DNA from 2 places in the Peribacillus sp. V2I11 genome. Region 2 is predicted to be linked to the other one. Evidence: riboswitches for the same ligand, from Rfam matches in the RefSeq annotation. Region 2 holds a riboswitch; the other holds the start of a gene.
What was found. Region 2 has a riboswitch for FMN ahead of QFZ73_RS21355 (ECF transporter S component). Riboswitches for the same ligand answer to the same signal wherever they lie in the genome.
Positions count from the first base shown of each region.

Region 1: another riboswitch for FMN. It lies ahead of ribE (riboflavin synthase); the one in region 2 lies ahead of QFZ73_RS21355 (ECF transporter S component).

Region 1 covers NZ_JAUSYW010000001.1:1,711,676-1,728,301, reverse strand. The annotation lists gene QFZ73_RS08285 (aminotransferase family protein) at 1-1,077, shown strand, start outside; gene QFZ73_RS08280 (aldehyde dehydrogenase family protein) at 1,096-2,529, shown strand; gene QFZ73_RS08275 (aldehyde dehydrogenase family protein) at 2,780-4,300, shown strand; gene QFZ73_RS08270 (molybdopterin oxidoreductase family protein) at 4,484-6,532, opposite strand; gene putP (sodium/proline symporter PutP) at 6,689-8,158, shown strand; gene QFZ73_RS08260 (ATP-binding protein) at 8,274-9,599, shown strand; gene QFZ73_RS08255 (DEAD/DEAH box helicase) at 9,647-10,783, shown strand; gene QFZ73_RS08250 (DMT family transporter) at 10,861-11,760, opposite strand; gene megL (methionine gamma-lyase) at 11,924-13,099, shown strand; gene QFZ73_RS08240 (tryptophan-rich sensory protein) at 13,117-13,770, opposite strand; FMN riboswitch at 14,049-14,179, shown strand; gene ribE (riboflavin synthase) at 14,325-14,963, shown strand; partial or broken gene ribB (3,4-dihydroxy-2-butanone-4-phosphate synthase) at 14,982-15,620, shown strand; gene ribH (6,7-dimethyl-8-ribityllumazine synthase) at 15,701-16,171, shown strand; gene QFZ73_RS08220 (hypothetical protein) at 16,297-16,626, opposite strand, start outside.
Region 2 covers NZ_JAUSYW010000001.1:4,347,295-4,363,920, forward strand. The annotation lists gene resB (cytochrome c biogenesis protein ResB) at 1-1,502, shown strand, start outside; gene ccsB (c-type cytochrome biogenesis protein CcsB) at 1,495-2,673, shown strand; gene QFZ73_RS21325 (response regulator) at 2,969-3,685, shown strand; gene QFZ73_RS21330 (ATP-binding protein) at 3,682-5,475, shown strand; gene sigX (RNA polymerase sigma factor SigX) at 5,692-6,246, shown strand; gene QFZ73_RS21340 (hypothetical protein) at 6,218-7,441, shown strand; gene QFZ73_RS21345 (IS1182 family transposase) at 7,663-9,021, opposite strand; gene serA (phosphoglycerate dehydrogenase) at 9,326-10,900, opposite strand; FMN riboswitch at 11,240-11,376, shown strand; gene QFZ73_RS21355 (ECF transporter S component) at 11,543-12,124, shown strand; gene QFZ73_RS21360 (IS1182 family transposase) at 12,310-13,680, opposite strand; partial or broken gene QFZ73_RS21365 (IS3 family transposase) at 13,819-15,156, shown strand; gene QFZ73_RS21370 (ferredoxin) at 15,301-15,549, opposite strand; gene QFZ73_RS21375 (YpbB family protein) at 15,840-16,626, shown strand, end outside.

The DNA.
Region 1 (16,626 bases), 2.6 Mb from region 2:
TTAGCTTTCACCTCAAGTTTCGCCACTTTCAGCAATGAGCCGGCAATCCGTTTAGCGGCCAAAATCGCTTCCATCGCGCCTGGGGATTTGAACGCAGTTTTCTTCACTTCAGGTGGATCGGAATCAAATGATACGGCTATCAAACTTGCTCGTCATTACTGGCTTTTGAAAGGGCAGCCTAACCGTCAAAAAATCATTTCCCGCTCGAAATCCTATCATGGAGTGGCAATGGGAGCTACAAGTGCGACTGGCTTGAAGCTGTTCCGGGACTTCACGAATTCAATCGCACCGGATTTTTACCATGTGGACGGTTCCTCCATTGAGGAGTTGCGTAAGGTCATAGAACAGGAAGGACCAGAAACGATTGCGGCATTTATCGCTGAACCGATTCAAGGGGCAGGTGGCGTGAATCTTCCTCCTGAAGGCTATTTTAAGGAAGTAAGGGAGATTTGTAATGAATACGGCATTTTAATGGTGACGGATGAAGTCATTACAGGTTTCGGAAGAACAGGGACTTATTTTGGGACTGAACACTTTGGTGTTGTACCTGATATGATGTGCTTTGCAAAAGGTGTGACGAGCGGATATGCACAGTTAGGCGGGGTCGTCCTGAATGATAAGATGCATCAGGATTTCATTGCCCTTTCAAAAGGTACGCTTTTACACGGCTACACATACAGTGGCCATCCTATGGCTTGTGCGGTTGCTTTGAAAAATATTGAAATAATTGAACGTGAAAATCTTATAGAAAACTCGAAACAGCGTGGTGAAGAGTTGCTTGCCGGCTTTAAGAAGCTTCAAAGCAAACATCCGATTGTTGGTGATGTTAGGGCACTGGGACTAATTGGTGGCATCTCCATCGTAAAGGACAAACAAACAGGCGAAGGCTTTGAGACTCAGCTTGCTCCAAGACTGGTTGCTGAAGCGGCGAAGAATGGTTTAATTTGCCGGTCTGTTACGTTTGATCAAGATACACTCGTATTCGCACCGCCTTTAATCATTACCAAATCGGAAGTCGAAAGAATAATTGAAATCCTGGATGAGACATTTACTGCTGTCGAAAAAGAAATTTTATAAGAGGTGAAAGTGATGGTCATGACGGAAACGCTGAAAAAGAAATTATTCATTAATGGTAAATGGCAAGAAGCTGAAAAGTTCACGACACTAAAGTCTCCCTATAGCGGGGAAGTTCTGGCGGAAATTCCTTCAGCAAGCCTTGAAGATGTCGAGTTGGCAATAGAATCAGCCTATCAAGCTAGAAAAACAATGGCAGCTTTACCTAGTCATAAACGGGCTGCCATCCTTGAAAAGCTCGCTAGTCTATTGGAAAGCCGCAAAGATGAGGCAGCTGAAATTATTGCTAAAGAGGCAGCGAAACCGATTAAAACGGCAATGGTTGAAGTATCCCGGACGATTGCCACATATAAATTTGCAGCAGAGGAAGCAAAAAGGATTCATGGAGAAACATTGACGATGGATGCCACAGCTGACGGAGAAGGAAGGATCGGATACACCGTCCGTGAGCCTCTAGGCGTTGTGGGTGCAATTACGCCATTTAATTTTCCGATGAACCTGGTTGCCCATAAAGTAGGCCCTGCCATTGCTGCGGGAAATACACTTGTCCTGAAACCTGCTAGCCAAACACCACTATCTTCGCTATTTCTTGCTGAACTATTAGCCGAAACGGATTTGCCGACAGGTGCGTTTAATTTAGTCACCGGAAGCGGTTCTGTAATTGGTGATAAATTAGTCACCGATTCACGGGTGAAGAGCATTTCATTTACTGGTAGTCCGGCTGTCGGAATCGGGATCCGTAATAAGGCCGGGTTAAAGAAAGTGAGTCTTGAACTAGGTTCGAATGCGGCTGTCATCGTTGATAAAGGGATCAATATCGATAAAATCATCCAACGCTGTGTATCGGCAGCATTCGCTTTTCAAGGGCAGGTCTGTATTTCCTTACAGCGCGCATATGTTCATGAAGAGGTATATGATGAGTTCGTCAAAAAATTCACAGAAGCAACGAATGGCTTGAAATTAGGAGATTCTTTGGACCCGTCAGTGGATATTTCGGCATTGATCAGCACTGGTGATGTACAGCGAAGCCTGGATTGGATCGGTGAAGCTAAACAACACGGTGCAATTGTTGCAGCAGGAGGTAAATCTGAAGGGAATATCCTGCATCCCACTGTGTTGCTGGAAGTGGACGCAATGCTTAAGGTATCTTGTCAGGAAGTCTTTGCTCCCATTGTTTTGATCAATAAAGTTTCGTCCGTTGAGGAAGCGATTGATTTGGTCAATGATTCCGAATTTGGATTGCAGGCCGGGATTTACACAGAAAATATCAATCTGGCTCTTTCTGCCGCAGAAAAATTGGAAGTCGGCGGTGTTATCATTAATGATATCCCAACTTACCGTGTCGACAACATGCCATATGGCGGAGTCAAAAAAAGCGGAACGGGCCGCGAAGGGCTAAAATATGCCATTGAAGAAATGACGGAAATGAAACTGGTCATTATTAACCGAAATTAATCAAAAAAGAGATGGGCAGCTGCTCATCTCTTTTTTTTGAGCTGCGGGTTTATTTTTCTATGAATCTTGAAAAAGATTGAGATGAAGGATTGCCCATATGTTATGCAAAAATGAATAGGTAATTCACGACTGAATTTAAATGAGGCAGGAAAGGGCAAAAAAACGAGAGTTACCTAATATTTCAAACTGGCATGAATCTTGCTCATATCTTATATATAGGTAGATAACTTAAAACCGAGGAGGAATTTACATGCAGGAAACTTTACAAAATAATACGAAAAAAGAAGGGACGGGAGCACTGGACTTAAAGATGTTCATCAATGGGGATTGGGTGAATTCGACTTCAGGTGAGAAGAGGGATATATTGAATCCGGCCACGGGGGAAGTTATTGCCCAAGCTGCGGAAGGAACACAGGAAGATGTGGATGCAGCGGTCGAGGCAGCAAAATATGCTTTCTATGAAGGGGGTTGGTGGGGAACTCCTGCAGTGGAAAGAGCGCGCATTTTATTCAAAATAGCCGACAGAATAGAAGAAAAAGCTGAAGAACTGGCTGCGTTGGAAACATTGGATAATGGGAAACCATTGCGTGAGGCTCGTTATGATATAGCGGATTCAGCAGCCTGTTTTAGATATTATGCAGGTTTGGCTACAAAACCGACAGGTCAGACTTTTGAAGTTCCTGACGGCCAGCAAGCGATGGTCGTAAGGGAACCGATCGGTGTATGCGGGCAGATCGTTCCATGGAATTTCCCTCTAATGATGTCAGCCTGGAAACTTGCTCCAGCGCTTGCTGCAGGAAATTCCGTTGTGTTCAAACCATCTGAGATTACTCCGGTGACAGCGGTCAAACTATTTGAAATCATGGATGAGGTAGGATTGCCAAAGGGTGTCGCAAACCTTGTGTTAGGAGCGGGTCCAGTTGTGGGACAAGCCATTGCTGAACATGAGGAAATCGATAAAGTAGCCTTCACAGGAGGAACGGAAACAGGACGTAAGATCATGGAGGCTTCACTGGGTAACCTAAAGAAAGTGACATTGGAGCTTGGCGGGAAATCGCCTAATATCGTATTTGCGGACTCTGACTTTGAGACTGCCGTTGATTATGCTCTATACGGGATTTTCTGTAATCAAGGACAAGTGTGTTCAGCAGGCTCCCGTTTACTGTTGGAAGAGTCCATTTACGATCAGTTCATTGCAAGTCTTACTGCGAAGGCGAAAAAGATCAAAGTAGGCTCAGGTTCTGATGAAAACAGCCAGATGGGACCTATCGTTTCAGAAGCCCATATGAACAAAATATTATCGTATATCCAAATCGGAAAAGAAGAAGGTGCCAAAATAATCGTCGGTGGAAATCGAATTAAAGAAGAAGGCTTGGATAAAGGTTACTTTGTCGAACCTACTATTTTTGTTGATACGACACCGGACATGCGGATCGTGCAGGAAGAAATTTTTGGACCGGTGCTTGTCGTTCAAAAGTTCAAGGATGAAGCGGAAGCTCTTCGACTTGCCAATGATACGAAATATGGTTTAGCGGGAGCGGTGTTCACGAATGATATCGCAAAAGCTTACCGTGTCATTAAAAAAGTGCGTGCCGGCATCACGTGGATAAACTCATATCATCCGACTTATAACGAAGCTCCTTGGGGAGGGTTCAAGCAAAGTGGAAATGGACGCGAACTGGGAACTTTCGGTTACGAAGCTTATACGGAAGTGAAGCAAATCAATAACAACTTGGATATCCAGCCAACAGGTTGGTTTGATGAAGAGTAAATAGCTTGATAAAAAGGCTGTTCCTTGTGGAACAGCCTTTTTTGTGGAACCGGAGAAATATTCCTGAATTCGGAGATGAAATGCCGAAATCGGAGATATATTCCCGAGAACCGCAGATAAAACGCCGGAACCGGAGATAAATCTCGAAAACCGAGATATATTCAAAGATTGCTAAACATTGATTTACTTTTGTTGGACTTTTTCAAGATCGACCCGTCCTGAAAAGAAAACGGCGCCATTACCCATATCCGAGAGTCGATCTGGGGTAAGGGAATTGATGTGTTGTTTTGTTTCAGGTGTATTCTGCCACAATCCTTGGCTGACAAGAACGCCGGGTAACACATTTTCACCGGGAGCAGCGGTAAGCAAACATTCACCGCGACCGTTCCAGATTTTAACCATATCTCCGGGGGCTATCCCCATTGTTTTGGCATCAGCGGCATTCATGTGCAATTTCGGTTCCTTTTCCAATGAGATATGTTTGGCATTATTTGAAAAGGTTGAATTCAAGAAATTGTGATTAGGTGCCGGAATGAATAAAAATGGCAGGTCGCTGTCTTTTATGATTGGCGTATATGTTGGCAAAGGCTCGTACCCATCCTGCATCATCCGTTCGGAATAAAGTTCGATTTTACCGCTTGGTGTCGGGAGTTTTCCTGGGAACATAGGCTGCATCTTTGCTTTGACAAATTGATTCCTTGAAAGGGAGTCATAGGTGATGCCTTCTAAATGCGGGTTATAGGGAAAATTTAGTGCCTGCCGTATCATATCTTCCTCTGAATCTCTAAATGCTTGTTCCCCAAATCCCATTCCAACAGCTAACAGTTTGAACAATTCAACATTCGATTTCGACTCGCCATATTTTTCGACTATAGGTTTTTGTATTTGGACGTAATTATGCCAGTATGAATTATAAAAATCCTCCGTTTCATAAGATGATGCGGCAGGAAGGACGAGGTCGGCAAACATGGCCGTTTCGGTTAAGAATAGATCATGGACCACGGTGAATAGATCTTCCCGCATTAGACCTTCCTGCACCTTATTTGCATTCGGAGCGACAAGTGCTGGGTTGGAGCCGTATACAAACATGGAGCGAATCGGGTTTTCTTTTTCCAGAAGAGCTTGACCGATTTGGTTCATATTAATGGTCCGGGTAGCTTTATTATGCAATAAATCAGGGCGTCTTAAGGCATTTGTATTAAAAGCCAGATATCCTGAATTCCCTTTGATGGCTCCGCCGCCTTCCACCATCCATTGGCCGGTAAGTGCAGGCAGGCAGGCAATGGTACGTACCGCCATGCCGCCATTGTCATGGTGCTGCAGGCCATTGCCTATCCGAACGAATGATGGACTTGTGGTGCCGTACATCCTGGCTAATTCATATAAGTCATCAATTGGAACGCCAGTGATCGCGGAGACTGTCGCAGGATCATATTGGCGGACGTGTTCGCGCAAATCAGCTGCACCCACTGTGTATTCATCGAGAAAGGGCTGGTCGACTAGATTCTCGGCATATAGAATATGCATTAATCCGAGGGCGAGCGCACTATCGGTGCCAGGCAAAATTGGTATGAACCAATCAGCCCACTTGCCGGTTTGATTTTTATGTACGTCAATGACGACTACTTTGGCCCCGTTTTTTCGGGCTTGCTGGGCAAGTGTAACTTGGTGCATGTTTGTGCTCACAGCGTTAATGCCCCACATGATGAAAAGCTTTGTATGAATCGTTTCTTCTGGATCGGTACCGAAGGAACCACCCATTGTATAGCTATATCCGACTGAACCGGCCGCGTTACAAATGGAACGCTCGAGCATGCTTGCACCGAGTTTGTGGAAAAAACGGCGATCCATCCCCTCGGCGCTGAGGTTGCCCATGTTTCCGTAAAAGCTGTAGGGAAGTATGCTTTCCGGTCCGTGCATTTCGATCAGTTCTTTCCATTTGGAAGTGATTGTGGTTATGGCCTCTTCCCAGCTGATTGGAGCGAAATTCCCTTCTCCTTTCGGACCGATGCGCTTTAATGGCTGCTTTAAGCGCTTGGGGTCATATAGGCGGGCAGTCATGTTTCGGACTTTATTGCAAATATTCCCTTTGGTGACTGGATGATCAGGGTCTCCTTGAACTTTAATGATTTTCCCGTCTTTTTTGTGCAGCAGTAAACCGCATTGATCAGGGCAGTCAAGAGAGCAAACAGAGGGAAAGACTCCATCTGGCTGATTGATATAGGATTGCATGGCGTATTCCTCCTAATAATTTAATCTGATAAAATGAATTTTCTTAGTTATATTGAAAGTGAAATCGTTGATAGGTGCAAGAACTTCTTAACATATGTTTTTTTTTCTGATAAGCTTACAAGATGAAAATTAACCTATAAATAGGAGGATTCATTTTTGGAATATGGAATTATAATATCAATTGGAATATACATGGCAGGCATGCTGTTAATTGGTTATTTGGCCTATCGGAGAACGGCCAACTTAACCGATTACATGCTTGGCGGCCGGAACTTGGGCCCAGCTGTAACTGCATTGAGTGCAGGTGCTTCAGATATGAGCGGCTGGCTGTTGATGGGTCTTCCCGGTGCAATGTACATAAGCGGGTTAAGTGCCGGCTGGATTGTCATCGGCCTGTGTGCAGGGTCTTATTTAAACTGGTTATTCGTGGCACCAAGACTTCGGACATATACGGAAGTGGCCGGCAATTCGATTACGATTCCCGACTTCTTGGGAAATCGGTTTAAAGATGGCTCCCGTGTCTTAAAAGTGGTATCAGCATCGGTCATTTTAATTTTCTTCACCTTTTACACCTCTTCAGGCATGGTAGCAGGCGGTGAGCTTTTCCGCTCGGCTTTCAATTTGGATTACAGGTGGGGCATCTGGCTGACGGCGAGCGTCGTTATTCTTTATACATTATTTGGTGGATTCCTGGCTGTTAGCTGGACGGACTTCGTACAAGGTACAATTATGTTCATTGCCTTAATTCTAGTACCAGTAGTCACGATTGTAAATATTGGTGGCTGGGATCCTACCTTCAATGAAATAAAATCGATTAACCCAAATTTATTGCATGCATTTGAAGGAACATCGACCATTGGCATCATATCTCTTCTGGCATGGGGGCTTGGCTATTTTGGGCAGCCTCATATAATCGTTCGATTCATGGCGGTTTCATCTGTTAAAGAATTGAAAAGTGCACGGCGAATCGGTATGGGCTGGATGATTTTTGCTATCGTCGGAGCGATGTTCACCGGATTGGTGGGGATAGCTTATTTTAACCTGACAAACAGTCCTTTAGGGGAAAAAAATGCTGAGTCCGTCTTCATCATTTTAGCAAAAGAACTATTTCCTTCTTTAATAACAGGCTTCCTGTTGGCCGCGATTTTAGCAGCGGTCATGAGTACGATCGCATCACAGCTGTTAGTATCGGCAAGTGCTCTGACCGATGATTTCTATAAGCAGTTCATTCGGCCGAATGCATCTGATAAGGAATTAGTGCTGGTAGGTCGGTTTGGTGTATTGGCGATATCTGCCATTGCCCTATTGTTGGCTTTTAATCCAAGCGGTACGATCCTTAAATTGGTGGGTTATGCATGGGCTGGTTTTGGAGCGGCATTCGGTCCTGTCATTCTGTTAAGCCTGTACTGGAAACGGATGACGAAATGGGGAGCCCTGGCGGGAATGATTGTCGGTACGGCAACCGTGATCGTCTGGGATATGATTGATAAGTTCGCTGAAGTATACGAAATCATCCCTGGTTTCATCGCTGGGTCAATAGCGGTGGTCGTTTTCAGCTTATTATCGGCCAAGCCTACAAAAGATATAGAAGAAGAATTCAATCAAGCCATTAAAAACCTCTCTTGATCATTGTAGTTCCAGTTAAAATGCTGCCGGATTTTTTAGCGATATAAAACAATGAATGCAATATATATGGTACAATATCCATAGAGTCCTTATGTTGAAAACATGAGGGCTTTTTTTGAGCGATTTGGGAATAATAAACCAAAAACAATACAAAGGAAAAAACATGAACCAATCTCATAAAATTGCATGTAAAGTGGCTATTATATATATAATCATTGGTGTCTTATGGATTTTCGTTACGGATTACATCTCTATGACACAGGCAAACGCAGATGTACAGATATATGCAATGTTTCAGCATTCCAAAGGGTGGATGTTCATTTTCATAACCGGGCTTTTCCTATACTTCATAATCAGGTATTGGACGGGGAAAATGTTGAGGTCCCAGCAGGAATTCATTCTGAAAGATGAACAGTATCAGTCGTTGTTCAAGCATAACCCGGATTGTGTCCTTGAGCTGAATCTCGAAGGAAATGTCGTTTCGATAAACCCGGAAGCTGAAAAACTGTTAGGTCATAAAAGTGACAATTTGAAAGGCAAGAATGCGAATCATCTCATCAACTGGAATGAAAGTGATAAAGTAACTGTATTCTTTATGCAGTCCCTTCAAGGGGAGGCTGTAAAATTTGAAACGACCATCCAGAATAGCAGTGATGAAAAACGGATAATCCGTGTAACCTTTTTACCGATCATCGTTCAAACGGAAATGCTTGGAGTATATGCAATCGTTAGGGATATTACTGAATTGCGGCGCGAAGAGGAATTGATGATCATGTCTGAAAAGCTATCTGTAATCGGACATCTGGCCGCGGCCGTCGCTCATGAGATAAGGAATCCGCTGACATCGTTAAAAGGATTCGTACAGTTAATGGATATGACCCAGGAAGTAAACCCGCTGCATTCTGATATCATGTTGAAGGAAATTGACCGAATTAATATTATCTCAAGTGAACTTTTGGTTCTCGGGAAGAAACAGGATGTCGCATTCCGTAAGATCGATCTTGCCGACAGTTTACACCAGGTATTCACGTTGATGAAAGCGGAAACGAATTTGAATAATATCGAAATGGGGTTCAGGGTTAATACCGACGAACCGATTTATATTATGGCTGATTCAATTGAACTTAAACAGTTGATAATCAACATCGTCAAGAACAGCATTGAAGCGATTGAGGATAATGGGAAGATTGATATATCGCTGCAAATCATCGATGGACAAGCTGTGGTCAGCGTGAGTGATAATGGCATGGGAATGGTGCCCGAGCGCCTTGAACGGATAGGTGAGCCTTTTTATTCGACGAAGGAAAAGGGCACAGGGATCGGGCTTGCAATTTGCCGGAAGATCGTTCATCGCCTTCAGGGGGAAATGCATTTTGAAAGTGAGATAAACAAAGGGACGACGGTTACAATTCGTATTCCGTTGGCTACTGGACAAGAATAAATGGTACTATGAAAGATAGGAAAAGTTTTATATAAAAGGAGAACGATATGAGCGAATTACCTGCATTAGTGAACGATAGAAAACCATATATACAAGAGGTCTGGAAAAAGTCCGGATTCGGACAACTTACCCCGATTCAAACCAAAGCGATTCCCGTGATTGTGGAGGGAAAAGATGTCATGGCCGAATCACCGACTGGAACAGGAAAAACATTAGCATATTTATTGCCATTACTGGAAAAGATAGATCCTGAAAAAAAATCGCCCCAAGCTTTGATTTTGGCATCATCACGAGAACTGGTCATGCAAATCAATGAAGAAATTCGCATTTGGTCAGAGGGAAGCGGCATAACGGGTGCAGCATTCATCGGCGGTGCTAATGTGAAAAGGCAGTTGGACAAACTGAAGAAGCATCCACAGGTGATTGCTGGGACACCGGGACGGATTTACGAATTGATTGCCCAAAAGAAATTGAAGATGCATGAAGTTAAGACGATAGTACTAGATGAAGGTGACCAATTGATCACTTCGGAGCATATGGGAACGATCAATAATATTATTAAAACTACGCTAAAAGACCGGCAAATCATGGTTTTTTCAGCGACCCTGCCAGAGGAAACGGAAAAAGCGGCCCGGGGATTCATGAATGAACCCGAAATGATAAAGGTCGATAAGCATGAAAAAATGGAATCAAAGGTGGACCATCTTTACTTTGTTGTTGAGAGACGGGAAAAGTCCAAGATTCTCGAGAAAATCACAAGGCTTAAAGATGTGAAGGCACTTGCTTTCCTGAATGATATAGCAGAGCTGAGCGTCTTACATGAAAAGTTGAGTTATAAAGGTATTGAAATGGGCGTGCTTCACGGTGAATCCAATAAAGTTGACAGGGAGAAAGCGCTCCGCAAGCTTCGTTCCGGAAAATCCCCAATGCTGATAGCAACGGATGTAGCGGCAAGGGGGCTTGATATTAAAGGTCTTACTGCGGTCGTTCATATTGATATGGCTGACAACGTTGAACAATATATCCATAGATCTGGGAGAACTGGGCGTGCAGGTGCAGATGGCACTGTCATTTCAATCGTAACGGAAAGAGAAGAGCGAGAGTTGAAAAAAATGGCTCGTGAACTGGAGATTCCATTAACGAGAGTAACCTTCTATGGTGGAAACATCGTAGTCGATGAATGATTCGGAAAAAGGGTCGGCCATGGCGGCTGTCTCTTTTTTTTACAAATGCCCGTTAAGATTAAATATTAAAGAGTTGCTCATTTTGCAGAATCCACACTACAGGCCTTTTCCACTGTCTGAATATGGTGGGATTCCCAGTTAACCAAAAAGATGCCGATGAAAATGAGTGATCCTCCAACTGCAACGTACCAGTGAACAGGCTCATCCAGCAAGAGGTAGCCAGATAGGACACCGAAAAAGGGAGCTAGAAATAGGAAAGCGCTTGTTTTTGCTGAATCACCCTTTTGTAATAGGAAATACCAAACCGAAAATTGAACGATGGATGCCATGATGGCCAGCCAAAACAAAATAATGATGGATGCCTGGGTAATCTTGAAAAAGGGCTGTTCAAAAAGAAATGATCCAATGAGCAAGAGAATACCCCCGCAGAGCATTTGATAGGCTGTCATGACCCAAGTGTCGAAAGTATGTCCCCAATTTTTCATCAATAGGGTTGCTATGGACCAAGAAATGGCTGACATCAATCCAAGGAGGGTGCCGGTCTTCAAATCAAGATGTGCGCCCAGTGTGATAAAGACGCCGATAAAGCCGAGCAGAACCCCCGACCATTGTTGGAGGGTGTATTTCGTTCTAAGAAATAACGTACCAAAAATGACCACTAATAATGGGTTCATGAATGTCAAGATTGACAGTTCCCCGGCTGAAATGGTCCTTAAACCTACAAAGATGCATCCCATGACACCAGCTGTCTGGAAAAAACCGATGATACTCAATATCGCCCAATCCATAATCTTTTTTGGATGCGGGCGCTTGATGAGCTTAACGACAATGGCCATGATGAAACCTGCTAGGATGAAACGAATCGCTGCAAGTAACATCGGGGAAGTATACGCTAAACCAATTTTTCCTATTGCGAATGATGACCCCATTAAAGCAGTCGTTAAAATGACCAGAAAACCAAAAATGAATTTGTTCATCTTTTTCACCCCTAAAATATTCCATTATATTTGATTGTGAAATTATATCACACTTACTAAATTCAAGAGTTCGTTAATGGGGGGATAATCATAAATGAAAACGCTTCCTTTATATGTTTTTTTGGCATATGATAGCAATAGACATAGGTTAGGAGGAGACGGTATGACAGGAAAGTATAAACAGTTTGAAACTGCAGTCATCCATGAAGGATATGATTCGAATAAACATTTAGGAAGCTTGGCAACACCCTTATTCCAAACCTCGACATTCACTTTCGAAAGTGCCGAGCAAGGGGAAAGGCGTTTTGCCGGTATGGAAGATGGATATATTTATTCTCGCCTTGGAAATCCAACGGTAAAGGTGCTTGAAGAAAAGATTGCCGCTTTGGAAGGCGGGGAAGCTGGCCTTGCTTTCGGTTCAGGGATGGCTGCGGTTTCAGCAGTACTTTTTGCTTTAACAAAAACAGATGACCACATCCTGTGCTCACAGGGGTTATATGGTTGTACATTCGGTCTTCTGCAGCTAATGAAAAATAAATACCGCATCACTCATGATTTTTGTGAAATGGATACAGAAGAACAGGTAAGGAATATGATCCGGCCGGAAACGACCTGCATATATGTAGAAACCCCGATCAATCCGACGATGAAAATGATTGACTTACAGATGGTGGTGAGAGTTGCGAAGGAGTATAATGTGACGGTCGTAGTCGATAATACGTTTTCGACGCCCTACCTACAGAGACCGCTTGAATATGGCTGTGATATCGTCCTTCATAGCGCTACCAAATATCTTTGCGGGCATGGGGATGTCGTTGCGGGCCTTGTCGTCGGTAAAAAGGAATTCATGAATCATGTAGCTGGGACTACACAGAAAGATATCGGTGGAATCATTTCACCATTCGATGCTTGGTTACTATTGCGGGGATTAAAGACCTTGCCTGTCAGGATGGACCGTCATTCGGCCAATGCAATGGCAATCTTTCATGAACTTAAGAAACATCCAAAGGTGAAAAGGGTATATTATCCAGGTGATGATGCTTCACCGGATCATTATATAATGCAAAAACAGATGAAACATGGCGGCGGCCTTATCTCTTTCGAATTGCATGGCACAAAACAGAATGCACAGGAATTCCTCAATAAATTGAAACTTATCAAAATTGCTGTCAGTCTGGGGGATGCCGAAACATTGATCCAGCATCCCGCTACCATGACGCATTCTGCCGTTCCTGAAGATTCGCGTGAACAAATGGGCATCAGTGACCAGCTGGTCCGTCTCTCAGTTGGCCTTGAAGGTTGGCAGGACGTCTGGCAAGATCTTCAGCAAGCATTTTAGGCTACCATATTCCTTATTCAGTTCCTTCTATTTTTAATGAATATGGTGATAGATACGATAAAAATGATGGCTGCCAGGATATAAGAAATGTCTGTAACTACCGGATATGCGGCGCTATTTCGTATCCCGATGCCTATGAACGACCAAACGAATACGAGAGGATAGCACCAATCCCGGTTTTTACCTGCAAAGACAAAGGCCAGGATTGTTGTTGCAATCAGCAGGACGATCGTCCAGGTTAAACTAGTTAGCCCAAAACTGTCCCAGTTGATATAGGTGAGGTAATAAGAAATGTCAGCGATGGTTGCAACACTTACCCAGCCTGTATAAACGGAAAATGGAAATAGGTCGAAAGTATCGTGCTCCACTTTTTTTATGCTTGTATAAATGACCATTAAAGTAGCCAACAGAGCAATGATAATGAATACGGATAAAAAAAAGTGTTCATAGTGCCAAGCCAAAAGCCAAGTTCCATTTAGGACACAGCTTAAAGCGAACCAAGGGAAGGATGCATTATAAACAGGGCTGTTTTGATGTTTACTTAAAAACTGCCTGAATACCCAGATGGCGAGCAGGAAATAGATCAAGCCCCATATGGAAAATACATAACCGGCAAGAGTGAAAAGGACATCCAGTTTATCGGAAATCTCTCCTGATGTTTGGCCGTTCAATGGCAGGAAATTGGCAAAAAAAATTCATCGTGACGACGAACAGATAGAAAATCAAGTTAATGATGGAAATAATCATGGGCTTCCTCCTTGTATGAATTGTGATCCTGCTAACCTTATTCCACATATTTAGCCTGCTTAACCTTTTAGGAGCACATCGGGGTACTTGGGGGTCATTTTTCCATAAAGAGAGGAAGTTCCTGTAACAATTGAACCATTTAAGGTTAGAAATTTTACATCTTCACTTTATGGTGATAAAATATTCAAAGATTCATATTATTTTAGTCCTTCGGGGTCGGGTGAAAATCCCAACCGGCGGTGATGAAGAAATTCTAAGCCCGCGAGCCTGTTAAAGGCAGGATTTGGTGAGATTCCAAAGCCGACAGTAAAGTCTGGATGGGAGAAGGACGTGTGGAACCCAAGTGTATACGTACGCCTAATTTTTCGAAATGGAAATATTGGGCTTTTTAGGTATACAATTTTTTTCACTCATTTCTCCTGCTAACTCCTTAGGTCATCCTAAGGGGTTTTTTATATTTTATAAAAGGGGGAAAAACATGTTTACGGGAATCATTGAGGATATCGGTACCGTACATTCCTTGAAAAAAGGAAAAAGCAGTATGGAGTTATCGATTCGTTCTGAAAAAATCCTTGAAGATGTGCATCTAGGGGATAGTATTTCAGTCAACGGGGTCTGCTTAACGGTAACGTCCTTCACGAAAAGTTTGTTTACGGTCGACGTGATGCCGGAAACGGTCAAAGCTTCCTCGATCCGGACGTTAAAATTGGGATCACCTGTTAATCTCGAACGAGCCATGAGTGCACAGGGAAGGTTTGGCGGTCATTTTGTTTCAGGTCATATCGACGGAACGGGAACAATCATAAAAAAAGAACGAAAAGAAAATGCCGTATATTATGTAATCCAATTGGAAGAAGGGCTTAGTACCTTTTGCATTCCAAAAGGTTCCGTGGCCATTGATGGAACAAGCTTGACGATATTTGGGATTGAAAGGAACCTTTTGACTGTATCATTGATTCCATTGACCCATCAGGACACCATATTGGGACAAAAAGCGGCTGGCGATATCGTTAACATCGAAAACGACATGATAGGGAAATATATAATACATCAAATGAAAAATGGCAATCCAAAACCAGGACTGAATTTAGAGTTTTTGGCAGAGCATGGATTCTAATAAAAGGGCGGTGTAATGATGTTCCATACAATAGAAGAAGCAATAGAAGATTTGAAGGCTGGCAAGGTAGTAATCGTATCCGATGATGAAGACCGTGAAAATGAAGGAGATTTTGTAGTGTTGGCCGAAAAGGCGACACCGGAAGCGATTAATTTCATGGCGACTCATGGACGTGGTCTGATTTGTACAACCATCACTGAAGAACTTGCAGCGAAATTGAAACTGCATCCTATGGTAGGAGAAAATACCGATCATCATGGCACTGCTTTTACGGTAAGTGTCGATCATAAAAGCACCTCTACAGGAATCAGTGCTTTTGAAAGGTCCTTGACCATCCTTGAGCTTCTTAATGAAGATTCGGTCGCTGAAGATTTCCAACGGCCAGGTCACACTTTTCCGATAGTCGCTAAAGAAGGCGGCGTATTAAGAAGGGCAGGACATACGGAGGCATCGGTGGACTTGGCGAAGTTATGCGGTGCCGCTCCAGCTGGTGTCATTTGTGAAATCATGAATGAGGATGGATCGATGGCCCGCGTATCCGATTTAGAAGTCATCGCTGACAAATTCAACCTGAAATTCATTACGATAGCCGATTTGATTCGGTATCTTCAACAAAATGATACAATCGGGAAACAGGAACTTGAACTGAACATCCCGAAAGCTTGAAGGATTTTAAGGAATTAAATCTTAAAATGAAAAAAAATGATATTGTTTTTAAAAATTAGGAGGAATTGGACATGGGGAAAACTATTGAAGCACAATTAATCGGATCAGGATTGAAAGTCGGAATCGTGGTAGGAAGATTTAATGAGTTTATCACAAGCAAGCTTTTAGGAGGGGCGTTGGATGGCCTTAAGCGTCATGGCGTTGATGAGAATGATGTGGACATCGCGTGGGTCCCGGGTGCTTTTGAACTTCCGTTAATTGCTAAGAAACTTGTGAATACAGGTAAATATGATGCGGTAATCGGTCTTGGAACGGTAATCAGGGGTGCCACTTCACATTACGATTATGTCTGCAATGAAGCAGCTAAAGGTATGGCTTCCGTTTCATTGGAAACAGGTGTACCGGTTATCTTCGGTTTACTGACAACTGAGAATATTGAACAAGCCATTGAACGTGCAGGAACAAAATCAGGTAACAAAGGCTATGAAGCTGCGGTTAGTGCCATTGAAATGGCCAACCTTGGAAAATTGATAGAACAGTGATTCACATAAGGAAGCCGCAGGGATTAACATTCCTGCGGCTTTTTTTGATGTGCCGGCTCATGTCAACTTTCTTAAACCGTTAAGCAATTCTTCAGAGTTCGTAAAGTTCCTGGCCATTTGATCGATTAGCGAATGCCGATCTTCGACACTCGCCGCAACCTCCACAAGGGAAGCGGCATTCTCTCGGGCTTTTCCATTATCAAACAGGTAACTTCCAAGATTTGGTTAATCTCGTTTGTGACTTCCTCGGACATTTTCCCTGTAGTATGGACGTTTTCTTGAAGTCCATTATAAAAATCGGTCAATCCTTTATTGGACCGTGTGATTTCATCAAGCATGGCTGATTGTTTGATTTCTGCTTTCCGGCTCTTTTCCAATTCTAACAACGCGACGTTTATGGATGCGATTCCAATCAAACTTAGAAGGATGGAGGGGGCGGAAGTAGTATAAAAAAT
Region 2 (16,626 bases):
AAAAAACGATCATCGATAAAATATGGAACTTCTTTTCTTCCGTAAAGGTAGGGGTGACGCTCATTGTCATTGCCTTGATCGCTTCAGCTATCGGGACGATTTTACCCCAGGAAATGTACATCCCTTCAACAGCTACGCCTGCAGAGCATTATGAACAGGAATACGGCTGGTTCGGAAGGGTGTATTATGAACTCGGGTTTCATAATTTGTATAGTTCATGGTGGTATTTGATTATCATAGGCATGCTGGGCATATCACTATTGATTGCCAGTATCGATCGGTTCTTTCCATTATATCGATCGTTAAAAAAACAAGGGGTCACACGTCATGACGGTTTCATGAAACGTCAGCGGATTTATGGGGTGACAAAGCTTGAAGACCAAGATATAAACCTTGAAGAAGTAAAGGATAGACTAAAAAGGCAGCGTTATCATATACGAGAGGAAAACGGTCATATACTTGCCGAAAAGGGTCGTTTTTCACGTTGGGGACCCTATGTAAATCATATTGGACTTATCATTTTCTTAATTGGAGCATTATTGCGTTCCGTCCCTGGGATGTATATCGACAAAGTACTTTGGCTGCGTGAAGGCGAGAGAAAAGAAATCCCGGGTACAAATGGTGAATATTACCTCCAGAATAATGAATTTACCTTAGAGGTGTATGACAAAGAAAATGAAGAAGATGAGCAGTACAGTGCTGCAATTGATAAAACCGGTACGATCGCAAAAACCTATCAATCCGATGTTACGTTGTATGAACGCAAGGGAGAAACCTTACCAGGGGAAAAAGTGGACCTTGATAAGCTTAAAGATTATAAAATCAAAGTCAATGAACCTCTGAAACATGATCATTATGCCCTCTACCAAGTAGACTATAAACTGGATGAGCTCAGTACGATGGCTTTTAATTTGATAAATAAAAAAACCGAAGAGAAATATGGTGGCTTAAAGGTTGATTTGAATAACCCTCAAAAGAAATACGAGTTGAAAGAAGGATATTCGGTTGACTTGATCAGTTACTTCCCTGATTTCGAGTTCGATGAAAAAGGCGAACCTAGAACGATATCGAAAATTCCGAATAATCCAGCATTTATCTTTAAAATGCATACTCCGGATAAGCCAGAGGGTGAAGTCAGTTTCGTAGCGATTAAGGAGACTGTGGAGCCTTTAGGGGAAAACACTTATAAAATGGCTTTTAATGGTGTGGAAACCCAAGATGTCACGGCTTTGACCGTCAGGAAGGATTTAACGCTTTGGATCCTATTCACGGGTGGTATCATTTTCATGATCGGCGTTGTCCAAGGGTCTTATTGGAATCACCGGCGTATATGGATTAAGAGGAAAGATGATGAGATATTAATGGCCGGCCATACAAACAAAAACTGGCACGGTATTAAAAGAGATATAAAGCAAGCTATAGAATCAACATCACTTTCCGAACCAATGGATCAACTTGAAGAGGAGAAATCTTCTAGTAAGGGGGAAGTTTTAAATGGCTGAATTAAGCAGTAACTTTTTATATGCAGCTTTCTTATTATATCTGATCGCTACCTTTTTATTTGGGGGATCGATCAAGGATAAACGCGGAGCGGAGGAAAAGAAACAAAACAGATGGGCTAAACTGGGGATTTTCATCACCATTCTCGGTTTCGCGGCGCAAATTGGATATTTCATCACTAGATGGATTGCCGCCGGCCATGCCCCGGTAAGTAACCTGTTTGAATTTACGACCTTTTTCGGAATGATGCTGGTCGGTGCTTTCATATTAATTTATTTTCTTTATAAAACACCTGCCCTTGGGCTATTCGCTTTACCGATTGCGTTATTGATAATCGCATATGCAAGTATGTTCCCTACAGAAATTTCGCCACTCATTCCTGCTTTGCAGAGTGATTGGCTTCATATTCATGTAACGACTGCAGCGGCAGGACAGTCGATCCTTGCCATAAGTTTCGTTACTGCCATCATTTATTTAATCAAATTCGTCGATCAGACACAACCTAGCAAAAGAACGTTCTGGCTTGAAGTCATCATGTTCATATTAGTCTGCACCATCGGTTTCGTCATCAGCACTTCTTCTTTTGCTGCCATGGATTATAAGGCGAATTTTGATTGGGTGGATAAACATGGTGCCGAGGTCAAACAGGAATTCAACCTACCGGCATTGGTAGGTCCCAATGAAGGGAAACTTATCGAGACGGATCGATTTGAACCACTGGTGGACATGCCTGCACTGATCAATGCCAAGAAACTGAATACTGTACTTTGGTCAGTCGGTATGGGACTCGTCCTGTATGGTTTAATAAGGTTGATTACTCGCAAAAGAGTGGCAGCATTGATTAAACCGATCGTTAAAAATGTGAATTTGAATTTATTGGACGAAATTAGTTATCGTTCGGTCCTTATCGGTTTTCCGATCTTTACACTCGGTGCCCTCATTTTTGCAATGATCTGGGCACAAGTGGCCTGGACACGATTCTGGGGCTGGGATCCGAAAGAGGTCTGGGCACTGGTTACTTGGTTGTTTTATGCGGCTTTCTTGCATCTGCGCATGTCGAAGGGATGGCAAGGGGAAAAATCAGCTTGGCTTGCCGTCATCGGTTTTGCCATCATAATGTTTAACTTGATATTCGTTAATCTTGTTATTGCTGGTTTGCATTCATATGCTTGATTCTGTATTGTAATAAGTAGATGAAGGGGGTCTTTTGATAGAAACGTCGAGGAGTTGGCTTATCGATTTTTCTAGAGAATGATCCCTTTTTCCGTCACTCCTTTTAATAAGAATATTTCGGTGAAATAGCATGAATGAAATCTTAGTGAGCGGTCGAAGTCTTTTTTTGTGACAAAATGGTGAAAGGTTCATGGAAGCTATGCGAAATTGGCTCTTTATCGTACTTTGTAAGGAAAAAGTATTAGTCATGGAAGTTTTCATTTTGTAGAATATATGATAGGAGGCTGATTACATAATGTATAATGCTATTAAAATTCTCGTGGTGGATGATGAGGAAAGAATCCGCCGGCTGCTAAAGATGTATTTGGAAAGAGAAGAGTACATAATCGATGAAGCAGAAAATGGAGATATGGCTTTAACGAAAGCCCTTGAAAATGATTATGATTTAATTTTATTGGATATTATGATGCCTGGTAAAGATGGAATCGAAGTTTGCCGGGAATTAAGGGAAAAGAAAACGACACCGATTATCATGCTGACTGCTAAAGGGGAAGAAGTGAACCGCGTACAAGGGTTCGAAGTGGGGACCGATGATTATATCGTGAAGCCGTTCAGTCCTCGTGAAGTCGTTTTAAGGGTTAAAGCTTTATTACGGCGCTCTTCAAGCACAAGTTACATGCAGACGGAAACGACGGCAAAAGATGTGATCGTCTTCTCGCATCTAACCATTGATAATGATGCACACCGTGTACTTGCTGATAACAAAGAGGTTTCATTAACACCAAAAGAATATGAATTATTATATTTCTTGGCGAAATCCCCAGATAAGGTTTTCGATCGGGAGCAATTGTTAAAAGAAGTCTGGCACTATGAATTCTTTGGAGATCTTCGAACTGTAGACACGCATGTTAAACGCTTACGTGAAAAATTAAACCGCATATCCGAAAACGCAGCCAAGATGATTGTCACCGTTTGGGGTGTAGGTTACAAGTTCGAAGTCATTAATGACTGATGCTATGGGGCAGTGTTGTAGGGAAGCTATGGGCAACGATCCTATTGCTCGTGTCGTTTGTATTAATCGTTTTAACCGTTCTGCTGGTCGAATTCTTTGAGAATTTTCAAATTGAAAATATTGAAAATGATTTAACCAAAACCGCTGAACAAATCATTAAGGTAACCAATGAACATCAGGGATCCAGCAACGAGGTTTTACAAATAGCTTCGGAATTAATAGGCAACGAAACGAAAATGATCATTCTTAATGATGACAAAATGGTATTCTCATCCATCGGAGGAAATAATGAGTTTGAGATCACGCCGGAATCCATTAAAAATGATTCTGATTTGCTCAAGGTTTTTACGGAAAGAAAGACTGTAAAAAAAGAAATGGCGATATCCGATGATGCGGATAACGAGGAATTATCCGCAATCGTTGTAGGCATTCCACTTGAATTGAACGGGGAACAGGATGAAGTTTTCCTATTTCAATCGTTGGAGTCCATGGAAGAAACCACAAAGTCCACTACACAGTTCATTTTATTGGCAGCGGGCATCGCCATTATTTTGACAACGATTTTTGCTTTCTTTTTATCTACAAGAATCAATGCCCCATTGGTGAAGATGAGGGAAGCCGCTCTAGCGATTGCCCGGGGGAAATTTGATACGAAGGTCCCGATTCTGACTCAAGATGAGATCGGTGAGCTGGCCATAGCGTTTAATCAGATGAGGAAGCAACTGAAATTCAATATGAATGCACTTAGTCAGGAAAAGGAACATCTCTCAAGCATTCTTAGCAGTATGGCTGATGGGGTCATTACCTTTAATAAGGATGGCACAATTCTGGAAACGAATCCGCCAGCGGAAAGGTTTCTGCAATCCTGGTACTTTGAAAAGGGCTTTAACCGGAAAGATGACGTGAATGTCCCCTTGGTTTTGATGAATCTATTTGATGAATCAGGGTCCTTCGATAAGGAGCAAGTCGGTGAAATCACCTTACAGGGCCGTGATTGGGGATTTATTGTCAGTCCGCTATATACAAATGCCGAAAATATTCGCGGAGCGGTGGCCATCATACGGGATATGAGTGATGAAAGACGTATGGACAAACTTAGGACGGATTTCATAGCGAATGTCTCCCATGAGTTAAGAACGCCGATTTCAATGTTGCAAGGTTATAGTGAAGCGATCGTGGATGACATTGCGAGCAGTGAAGAGGAAAAGGTGGAAATGGCCCGTATCATCTATGATGAGTCTTTGAGAATGGGACGTTTAGTCAATGATCTCCTCGATCTAGCAAAATTGGAATCGGGTAAAATGAACCTTAGCTATGAATGTGTACCTATTTCCCCTTATTTAAAGAGGATTACAAGTAAGTTTTCCGGGTTAGCCAAAGAAAAAGGGATTACAATATCAGCCAGTCTGCAAGACAATCAAATTCAATGGCATTTCGATCCCGACCGTATTGAACAGGTTTTGACCAATTTAATTGATAATGCGATTCGTCATACTCCTCCAGGCGGTAACATTGATGTCATTCAGAGGACAAGTGATCGAAGGGGTCTGATAATTGATGTGAGGGACTCTGGATCCGGAATTCCCGAAGAAGATTTACCTTTTGTATTCGAGAGGTTTTATAAAGCGGATAAAGCAAGGACCCGCGGCCGTTCGGGTACCGGATTGGGTTTGGCAATCGTGAAAAATATAATCAATGCCCATGATGGCTACATTTCGGTAAACAGTTTACCAAATAAAGGGACGACGTTCAGTTTTATTTTGCCTCGAATTATGGAAAATGCTGAATGAATGACGGGTGGCATGCCAAAAGATCTTATTTCATAAGGAACTGAGAAGACAAAGGCAATTGGATTTCTTTCCAACTTGCCTTTGTTTTTTTAGGAAACAAGATAAGAAGTCCCGGATATGTGGAAATTAACGGAATATTATAATAAGATTGAAGCCGAGGTATGTAACTTTTATTTAGGATTGACGACTATATTTATGAACGGATGTGGGGAAATGATGGATTCCGTTTTCCACGATCTTTATGAAAAATATCATCAGGAAATATATCAATTCATTTTTTATATGACTAAAAATCGAGAAACGGCTGAGGACCTTGTTCAGGAGGTCTATATCCGGGTGATGAAGGCCTATGAACGCTTCGAAGGAAAAAGTAGTGAAAAAACGTGGATGTATTCGATTGCAAGAAATGTGGCGATTGATTACTTTCGGAAACAAAAAGGGTGGAAAGACAAAATCTTTCCTAACTTTGATTGGGATAGGCAATTGATAAAGGATAAAGAGCCCATTCCCGAAGAAGTGGCTATCATGAACGATGAAATCCAAAATATTTATCAATGCTTAAACCGGTGTACCGTCGATCAAAGATCCGTCATCATTTTACGGTATATTCAGGGATTGTCCATTACGGAAACTGCTGAAGTATTGAATTGGAGTGAAAGTAAGGTGAAAACGACCCAGCACCGTGCTTTAAAGGCTATCAAAAAGTTGATGGAAGAATTATCAGGGAAGGAGGGCCACCGCATTGAGAAGATCCCGTTGGAAAGAAAATGAAATTGAAGACATGCTACGCGAGCTTCCGAAATTAAAAGATGACCGAACCAAGGCAGAGGTGTTTGCGAAAATACATAATAAGAAGAGAACGAAACACTGGATACCTCTAATTGCGGGTGTTGCCTCCTTATTCTTAATGGTTGTTTTGGCATCATCGATAATTATTGAAAAAAAAGGAACGACAAGTCAAGAGGGCAGCGGCAGTAGTGGGAAATTATCCATATCTGAAAATAAGGAAATGGCAGATCTTGAACGGCAGGATGCAAGTAACAAAGAAAATCCTTCAGAAGATAAACAGTATAATCAAGAGTTTTCGAGTAAGCAAGCTGAAATCGAATCTAAAGACAAGGTTTCAGAAATGGAACCCCGAAAAGGGGAAAAGGCAAAAACTTTTGCACAAGCAATCTATCAAGATGACCTTAAAAATGCATCGATCATTACGATGGGTGTCCCAGATGATCAAATGAATTTCATCGTTCCCATTTCAATTAAACTCAAACATTATGACGAAAGTGATACACTGAATCAGTTAGTTAATCAAATGTCCGAAATCGAAGAAGAGCAATATGGGCTATCTGACTATTTTCCACTTGATATAAAGATTAGCCAAGGAAACGATATGACCACTGCTCATATTGATTTTCAAGAAAAAAGCCAATTATTGGATGAAGATACCCTTTTTCTCCATTCGATGGAGGAAACGCTTTCCTATAACAATATAGAGAAAATGACATTTTCTACAGGTGGTAAGCAAGGAGCCAGGTTTGCGCATGCGGGATATTTAAAGGAGGTGGATATACCTCATCAAAAAAATCGCACATACCTTCTTTACCAAAGGGATGAGACCTCCCCAAGGTTACTTGTTCCAAGCAATATGGGCTATCAGGACTTTGAAGAGGCGCTGCAAGCTGGAAAAGGGGAGGCGGACATCGAGGGGATTTCACCTGCAATCCCGCATGACCTGAAATGGGAAAGGATAAGCTCTTATGGAGATCTTGTGATCATTCAATTATCAGATCAAGCTGCCATTGAAAATGATGAGGAATCCCTTCAAGCTTTAGAAGCCATACTCTTCATAGCCAAGGATTTTGGTTTTGAAAAAGTGAAGTTTGAAAATGCTCCTATTGAAGAGGTAGGGCAGCTGAATTTAACTGAAGATATATTGGTGCCCAAGGCACCGAACCAAGTGAATTGATGCAACTATATGATGGCGAGGTTTCCCATATGATGGCGTTATAAACACCCTGTCTATGGTTGGTAAAAGCTCCTTGCATTCAAAGAAAAAGTGCCCGCGCTTACGGGCACTCAGTTTGTAGACAAAAGGGGTTCGGAATTAAAAAATTCTGAACCCCTTTTGAAATTCCCTTTGAATTTTCGCCTAAAGTTAAGAGATTGGGGCTCTACGAGCCCACTATGTTAGGCCATTTTTGGACCTCGCCATGTCCAATTGGCCATCTTCTTTAAATTAATGGCAGCGAAAGTAAGCATCGCCTGCATCGACAATTTTTTAAGTCCCCTTAAAGTAGTCCAACGCATACCATGCTTTTCTTTTGCAACTGCGAATACACGCTCAATCGTTTCTTTACGTTTTGCATATATAGGTTTTACATCTTGATGATGACGCAGATGATCTGCTTCTTCCACATGTGTTTGCCAGATATGCCGTGTCACCACTTTTTGACAGTCTTTGCTTTCTGTACACCGAGATAAAAATGAGCATGTTGTACAAATTTGTTTTGGCGATTTGTACTCGCGATAGCCCTCTTTATTTGTTGTTGAGTACTTTAAAGTTTCGCCCGAAGGGCAAAGGTAACAATCAAAATGTTCATCGTATACATAGTCCTGTTTGCGGAAAAATCCTTCTTTGGTGCGAGGACGTGTATAAGGTAAAGCCGGTATGATTTTTTTGTTAAATAGGTAGCTTGTAATCGCTGGTGTTTTATAAGCTGCATCTGCGGCAACGGCTTCCGGTTTTCCAACTTTCTCAATCACTTGTTCAACTAGTGGCTCTAAGATCTGACTGTCATGTGTATTTCCAGGTGTTACAATCGTTCCCAATACAAAACCGTTGCGGTCTGCGGCCGCGTGGAATGAATAGGCAAACTGTTTTGTTCGTTCATCTTTCACATAGTAGCCACTCTCAGAATCCGTTGTACTTTCTTTAATCTCTTTGGTCTCTTCTTTATCAAATTTATCTGGTGGAAAAGGCTTTTTTCCATGGTTTTCACGATCTTGATTGATTTCTTCTTGAAGACGTCCTTGATACGCTCGTGTTTCTTTACGAACGATTTTCTTTTCAAATTTCCGTTTATTCGCACTGGCTTTCACATGTGTGGAATCCACGAAAACGTGTTCAGCACTTATTAACTTTTTATTAGCAGCTGTCATTAAAATGCGATAGAAAATCTGTTCAAACAGGTCTGTATCTTTAAAGCGTCGCTCATAATTTTTCCCGAATGTAGAGAAATGAGGTACTTTATCATGGAAACCATAGCCTAAGAACCAACGGTAAGCCATATTGGTTTCAACTTCTTCAATCGTTTTACGCATGGAACGAATACCGAAGGTATATTGAATGAAAGTCAGTTTAACTAAAATAACTGGATCAATACTTGGGCGTCCTACCTCTGAATACATATCTTTCACCAAGTCATAAATGAAAGTGAAGTCAATGGCAGCCTCCATTTTACGAACCAAATGGTTCGGTGGCACCAGTTGATCTAAAGTAATCATTTCAAGTTGATCTCGCTGAATAGAATCATGTTTAGAAAGCATCCTCATCACCTCAAGTTTTAATACTTCTATTTTAAAACAAAAATGACTCCAGGCAAAAGTGTTCTATCTAAAAGGGAAGACAAAGTTGATTGGAACGGAAGGTACGAGACTCCTGCGGGAAAAGCGCGTCTAGGGGAGACCCCGCAGGCGAAAGCCGAGGAGGCTCCCCGACCGCCCGCGGAAAGCGAGTGCCTGGAGTGGAAATCAACGTCCAAATTGTACAAGCCATAAAAATAGACAAACTCGATTTTCATCGAGTTTGTCTACAGTCTGAGTGCCCGCGCTTACGGGCACTTTTTTCTTCTTATAATGAAATACGGGCCATGAATGTAATTTCTTCTGTTTCCATTAAAAATTGTTTCATGTTGTCTTCTAATGGTAAATCAAAGCTCAAAACCATGATGGCTTCCCCGCCAGCTTCTTTTCGGCCAACCTGCATGGTGGCGATATTCACCCCGTGATCACCTAGGACCTTACCTACGTTACCGATTACACCAGGTTTATCGGTATGCTGTATGTAAAGTAAATTCGATTCTGGATGGAAGTCGATTTTGAAACCATTCAAACTTACAATCCGAGAACCGTAATTTTCGATATAGGTCCCACTGATTGTTAATTCACGGTTGTCACCTTTTACTTTAAGGCTGATCAAATTCGAGTAACCTAAAGAGTCCGCAGAGATTTTTTCACCAACGGTTATGCCACGCTCTTTTGCGATCAACAAGGCATTCACTTCATTGACTGATGCATCAACTCTTGATCTGAAAAAGCCAGAGATTAGACTTTTTGTAAGAATCGCTGTATCGAAATCCAATGATTCCCCTGCATACGTAACGGAGATTTCCTGAATTCCTTCATTCATGCACTGAGAAGCAATGGATCCCATTTGCTGAACAAGTTGATGGAATGGCTGTACCTTTTCAAACACTTCTTTAGATATGGCTGGAAGGTTGATTGAACTTGAGACTGGGTTTCCTTCGAAATAAGTCAATACTTCCTGGGCAACCTGTACGGCAACATTTAATTGTGCTTCTTTCGTGGAAGCACCTAGATGCGGTGTAGCAATGACGCTATCAAGTTCAAGGAGTTTATGGCCAATTGGAGGTTCTTCGACGAAAACGTCCAGTGCCGCCCCTGCAACATGTCCTTCAACTAACATTTCATATAAATCATCCTCGTCTAGAATTCCACCACGGGCGCAGTTCAGTACATAAACCCCTTTTTTACAGGTAAGCAGTTTTTCTTTATTGATTAATCCTCTAGTATCATTCGTTAGTGGTGTATGAACAGTAATGATGTCTGCTTTAGGAAGCAATTCATCTAACGGCAGGGCCGTTACGGACATTTTCTTTGCACGATCGACAGTCAGGAACGGATCATAGACAATGACATCCATGCCAAACACTTTCGCACGTTTGGCAATTTCCCCTCCGATACGTCCAAAGCCAACTATACCTAATGTTTTACCACGAAGTTCAGTTCCCGTATATGAAGAACGTTTCCACTCCCCCTTCTTCAGTGAAGCATAGGCTTGCGGAATATGGCGCATTAATGAAGCCATCATGGCGAATGTATGTTCAGCTGTTGAAATGGTATTGCCGTCAGGTGCATTAACCACGACAATCCCCCGTTTTGTCGCCGCGGGGATGTCTATGTTATCAACACCGACACCAGCGCGTGCTATAATTTTTAACTGCGGCATACGGTTCATTAAATCTTCCGAAACCTTTGTTGCACTTCTCACAAGAATTGCATCGATCTGATCAAGTTCGTTTGCAGCTTCCTTTACGGTCTTCTGAATGAGATGAATATTGGATGCCTCTGAGAGCGGTCCGAGTCCTTCTGGTTTAATGGCGTCTGCTACTAAAATCCGATACACGTCTAAACACCTTCCTAGGGAAAAGAATTATCTTAAATTTCAGTTAATTTTACAATTGAAATGCTGATTATGTCAATTTGGCTTATCTGGATGTAAGCGCTTAATAAAATGATTATCATCTGATCAATTGTTTAATGTCGCGATATAAATGACTTCGTCTTCGTTTTCGTAATATAAAAAAAATTTTTCATTATTTTAAATTGTCATTTTGTATATCACAAAGTATTTTAAGCCATTCACTGTGACAATCGATATTCATCTTAAAAGCATCAACTGAGAAAAAATGCTATCAAAAAAAAGGAATTTCAGATATAATGGGAGGTATAAAAAAATTTATAGGTCTATCTTCGGGGCGGGGCGCAATTCCCCACCGGCGGTGATGAAGGAATTTCTTCTTCTAAGCCCGCGAGCCTTACAAGGCAGGATTTGGTGTGATTCCAAAGCCGACAGTATAGTCTGGATGGGAGAAGATGGAGGTTCCTGAGTGCGTTTCAACAGTTTTTTGCTGAACGTTTGTTTGATGTAACCTTTAATTTATCCCTTTAATTCTATTGGAATTAAAGGTTTTTTTATTGAGCATCAACATGATTAAGGAACCCTAACCTCTTTTTCAGGTAGATCGGAAAAGAAGGAGAGAGAACTATGAAAAAGAACAAAGTGAAAAAAACGGTCACACTTGCCATGATGGGAAGCATTTCTTATTTATTGATGCTTTTAAATTTTCCTTTTCCAGGATTCCCTCCATTTCTCAATGTTGATTTTAGCGACATACCAGCACTGATGGCGGCATTGATTTTCGGTCCGATGGCTGGAATTCTTGTTGAGTTCATTAAAAACCTATTGGATTTAGTAATGACAGGGACCTTGACTGCTGTACCTGTGGGGCATATCGCTAACTTTATAGCCGGAATACTGTTCGTCTTGCCGACTTATTATGTATTTCAGAAAATCAATTCAAAAAAAGGGATGACGTTCGCTTTACTTGCAGGGACAGTTTCCATGGCAGTATTTATGAGTGTTTTAAACTATTTTGTCTTTTTACCGGCTTATACCTTCTTTATGGGATGGGATGCAATGTCGGCACCCGAGTCAAGAAAGTTCGTTACGACGGCAATCCTGCCTTTCAACGTGATAAAAGGCGTGCTCATCACATCTGTATTCATGTTGCTTTTCATTAAATTACAGACATGGATCAATAAGCAAACATTATATAAAAATGCTTAATGGCATTGACGATAGAAATAAAAAACAACCGGATATCCTGAACTATACCCCGGATAACGGACACACATAAAAAAGTGTCCCTTATGGGGCTGTTGACAAAATGGGGAGAGCTTTTGCTTCTTCCCCATTTTGATTTTTATCGTTAATTGCTTGTTTATTGATTATTCTTCTTCATTTTTTTGTAGCTAGTTCATTACTTTTACCATTCGTTTTAAGTTTAAGGCCAACGCCGAAAAGAGGCATTGTTCATGGATTTTTTGAATGCCCCTCTTATATGTCTTATATAAATTGTGCTTTATTTTCATGGTGCCAAATGAGCCTTCACACCAGACTCTTCTTAGTTTTTGAACCAGTTTGTAATCACTTGTTTTTGTCCTTTTCATGTTTTCTTCTAATAGTTCATGGGCGATGGGGCGTGATATGGTTCTTTTAGTCGCTGTTTTCCCGAAGCATTCCACTCTGAAAGGACAGACTTTACAGTCTTGGGTTTTTGCCGAATAGGTCTTGTAATTTGTTTCGCCCTTTCTCATTAAATGTGTAAAGGCTAGTTCCTTCTTATTTTGACATAGGTATATATCGTTTTCGCTATTATAAGTGAACTCCCGATGCGAGGTTGTCTTAAACGCCGAATCATAATGAGTGGGACTGATATACCCCGTTATGCCTAATTTTTTTAATCCATGGTGAATAGGCGTTGTATCGTATCCACGATCCGCCCCTACATTCTTAATATTTAAATGAAACTTCTCTTTTATCACTTTCAAGCGTTCTACGTAAGGTTCGCAGTCATTTACATTTCCTGCACTCGGATGAATATCTATTATGATTCCGTTTTGGGTATCAATGCTGGTATGAGCCAAATAGTGGGGACCTGATGGTTTCCCGGGTCGATTTAATAACCCTGAATCAGGATCGGTTTTAGAGACGGACACTATTTTTGTAGTAGACTCTTTCGGTTTTCTCCCAGCCTTTTTTCGGCCAACGTTTTCTCTTTTCTCCTGCAGTTCTTTTTCAAGCTTCTTTGCCTCTTCTTCAAGAGTATTTAAATACTGGGAAGGAGTCTTCTCAACCTCAACCTTTTTCACCTGATCCTTAGAAGCACTGGCTTTTATATGGGTAGAATCTGTCACAATGGTTTCCCCTGTGACCAATCCTTTTTCAATGCATAGTGAAACAGTGTGATCGAAGATTTCTTGGAATACGGCACTGTCTTTGAACCGTCTTCGACGATTTTGACTAAAAATAGAGTGGTCGGGAATTCGATCAGTTAGATCAAGTCCTAAAAACCATCTATAAGCAAGATTTAAATGAACCTCCTGTTCAAGTTCGCGTTCTGAGTCAATATTAAAAAGATAGCCGATAAGCAACATCTTGAAAAGGAGGACGGGATCCAAAGACTTCCGGCCCAGTTTCGAATAAAAACTTTCCATTTTAACGTATATAAAAGAGAAGTCAATTCTCTCCAATATTAAGCGGAGAATATGATTAGTAGGAACAAAATCGTTCAAATCAATAAACTCCATTTTGCTTTGGTACTCATCATTGCGTCCCATCATAGAAATCCCTCCAATAAAAAACCTGCATAGAATAAATTCTATACAGGTTTCAGAAATTCCTTTTAGATTGTCAACAGCCCCCATATCCGGGGTTTTTTATGTTTCAATAGGTGTAATGAGTATGGACGGAGGGTTTCTATGAGTAAGAATATATATACTGAATTTCAGATTAAAGAACTTGAAAAGAATCCAAATATCATAAGTGCTTCAGAGCGTTCTATTTCCTATAATCCCGAATTTAAAACAAATGCTGTTAGGAATATAAAAAAGGGAAATCCCCCTCTCAAATTTTCATAGAACATGGATTTAATCTCGAAATAATTGGTAAGGAACAACCTAAGCGTTGTCTACAGCGCTGGCGTGATACCTTTGAAAGGTTTGGCGAGGAAGGCTTCCTTACGGAACGCCGTGGAAAAGGAAGTACAGGACGCCCTTCTTCCAAGCCACAGTCTATAGAGAATCAACTTAGGAGGGCCGAAGCGAGAATCAAATTCCTTGAAGCAGAAAATGATTTCCTAAAAAAGCTGGAAGAGTTAGAAAGGCGGGCGTTGAAAAAGAAATAATTCTAACTGCAGCTGAGAAGTTCTATCTGATTGAAAGAACCATCAGGACATACCATTTAAAGAAGGCTGTTCCCTATCTATGCAAATTGGCTGGTGTAAGTCGAAGTGGCTACTACGATTGGTTAAAGGCAGCTCTAACCCGTGAGCTACGCGAGGAACAGGATGATTTGGACATAGAATTAATTAAAAGTATATTCCTCAGTAAAAAGGAAAAACGTAGGCGCCCTCCAAATCAAAATGGTTATGGAAAATGATTATTCGGCCGTCATGAATCATAAGAAAATCAGACGATTGATGGCAAAATATCATCTCTTCGCAAAAATCAGAAGGGCCAATCCGTATGTGAAAAATGGCTAAGGCAACCAAGGAGTACCTTACTTGTTCAAACCTTCTTAATCGTGAATTCAAACAGGAGGAGCCAAGGGAAATTCTGCTTACTGACATTACCTACCTTTATTATGGAAAGGGTCAAAAAGCGTATTTGTCATGCGTATAAGATACGGCTATAAAAGAAATAGTTACGTATCATTTATCCACGTCATGGATATGAATATCGTTTATGAAACTTTAAACAAGCTAAGGCAGGCTGTGAATCACGAGTTCCATCCGAGTGCAATCCTGCATTCTGACCAAGGATTCCATTACACCCATCCGCTATTTCAAAACAAAGTGAAGGAACTTGGGCTAACCCAATCCATGTCCCGCAAGGGAAACTGTTGGGATAATCCGCCGATGGAAATTTTTTTTTTTTGGCCACTTTAAAGATTTAGCAGAATATAAAACATGTACTAATTTAACGGATGTGAAGGAAGAAGTTGATCGAGTTATAGAAGAATACAATGAGTGTCGTTATCAATGGGGACTAAAGAAAATGGCCCCGGTACAATACCGGGACCACCTATTAGCCGCATAGGCACTTTTTTATACTGTCCGAAAAGTGGGGCATAGTTCATCCATATTCGGTTGTTTTTTATTTCTATTCAATTTTGGTATGAGAACATGTAATGCGACTTTGGCAAAAAGAAAAGCCATTCTCGATTGAAAATGGCTTGTACCTTTATTCGAACTTTAGTGCATCGCCGTCAAATGCCTCGTCAGCAACTTTAATAGAATCCGTTGGGCATCCTTCAAATGCATCCATCATGTCATCTATAAGTACATCTGGAATTTCAACGATTCCCTCGTTATCGTCAAGGGTAACAAATGCAATCCCTTCGTCATCGTAATCATATATATCTGGTGCCGCTGCTCCGCATGCTCCACAAGCTATGCATGTTTCTTTATCCACAATAGTAAATTTAGCCATGAATATAACCCCTCCTAAGTTGATTAACAACTGATAATCTTTTTATTTCAGATTATTATCTCTTTCTTATTGTAAGACCGAATGCCAAACTTTTCAATAGAAATTGTATTGATAATGACTATCATGTATCTGAATGTCAACAAAAAACATTGAAATAATTAACTTGGTTCTTTCCTTGGTTCGTCATTCAGTCACATAATTGCCCTTGTATTCATCAATAATAACGGCGATTTTTGCAGTTTTTTGTTACAATGGGTTTATTGGTTAAATGAAACAAGGATGTGAGTCCCATGAATAATTATCTACAGGCCATCATTCTATATGCGATAAAAAAATTTCAAGGCGAACGTTCCATTTATGCTATATACCATATGCTGCAGGGGAAGAAATCGTCACAAACAATCCAGGATGCCCATTTATTCGGGTTAACGGATATTTTTGGGACAATACCTCGATTTACCCGTCAGCAATTAAATCAAAACATTGAACATTTACTTAAGCATGACTTGATTAAATTAACGGATAAATCAGATGCGTATGAAATTAGTATGCAAGGTGAGGAAATGTTAGCCGATTACTTTAAAAATAATCCATTTCCGACGTATATAAATGGTTGGAAGTATCACAATATCACCCCGGTTTTCTGGGGAAGATTAAACTTACTCGTTCAAACCATATCCCATATTGTCCACAATGAAAGACGTTTTTATCCGATACAACGAAATCCCAAAATCCAATTCTTCGTAAAGGAGTTTTTACATGCCAATCGTCAGGATCGATCCTTGATTGCCCAACATCTATATGATGAACTGATATCCCTTTTAGAAAGTCAAAGTGATATGAAACGAGACATTTTCATTTTGAATTTAACCGGGATAAACAGGATTGGACTTACGTTTGAACAGATTGCAAAAAGGAAAGATGTAGAAGAAGAATATGTTCGTTTTACATTCCTTGACTCATTGCATCAAATGCTTGCAGAAATGGAAACGGGAAAGGCTTACCCTCTCTTGTCCACATTAACCAATGATTGGAAAAGAAGTGGGAATCCTCATTTGACACAATCTACACAGATTA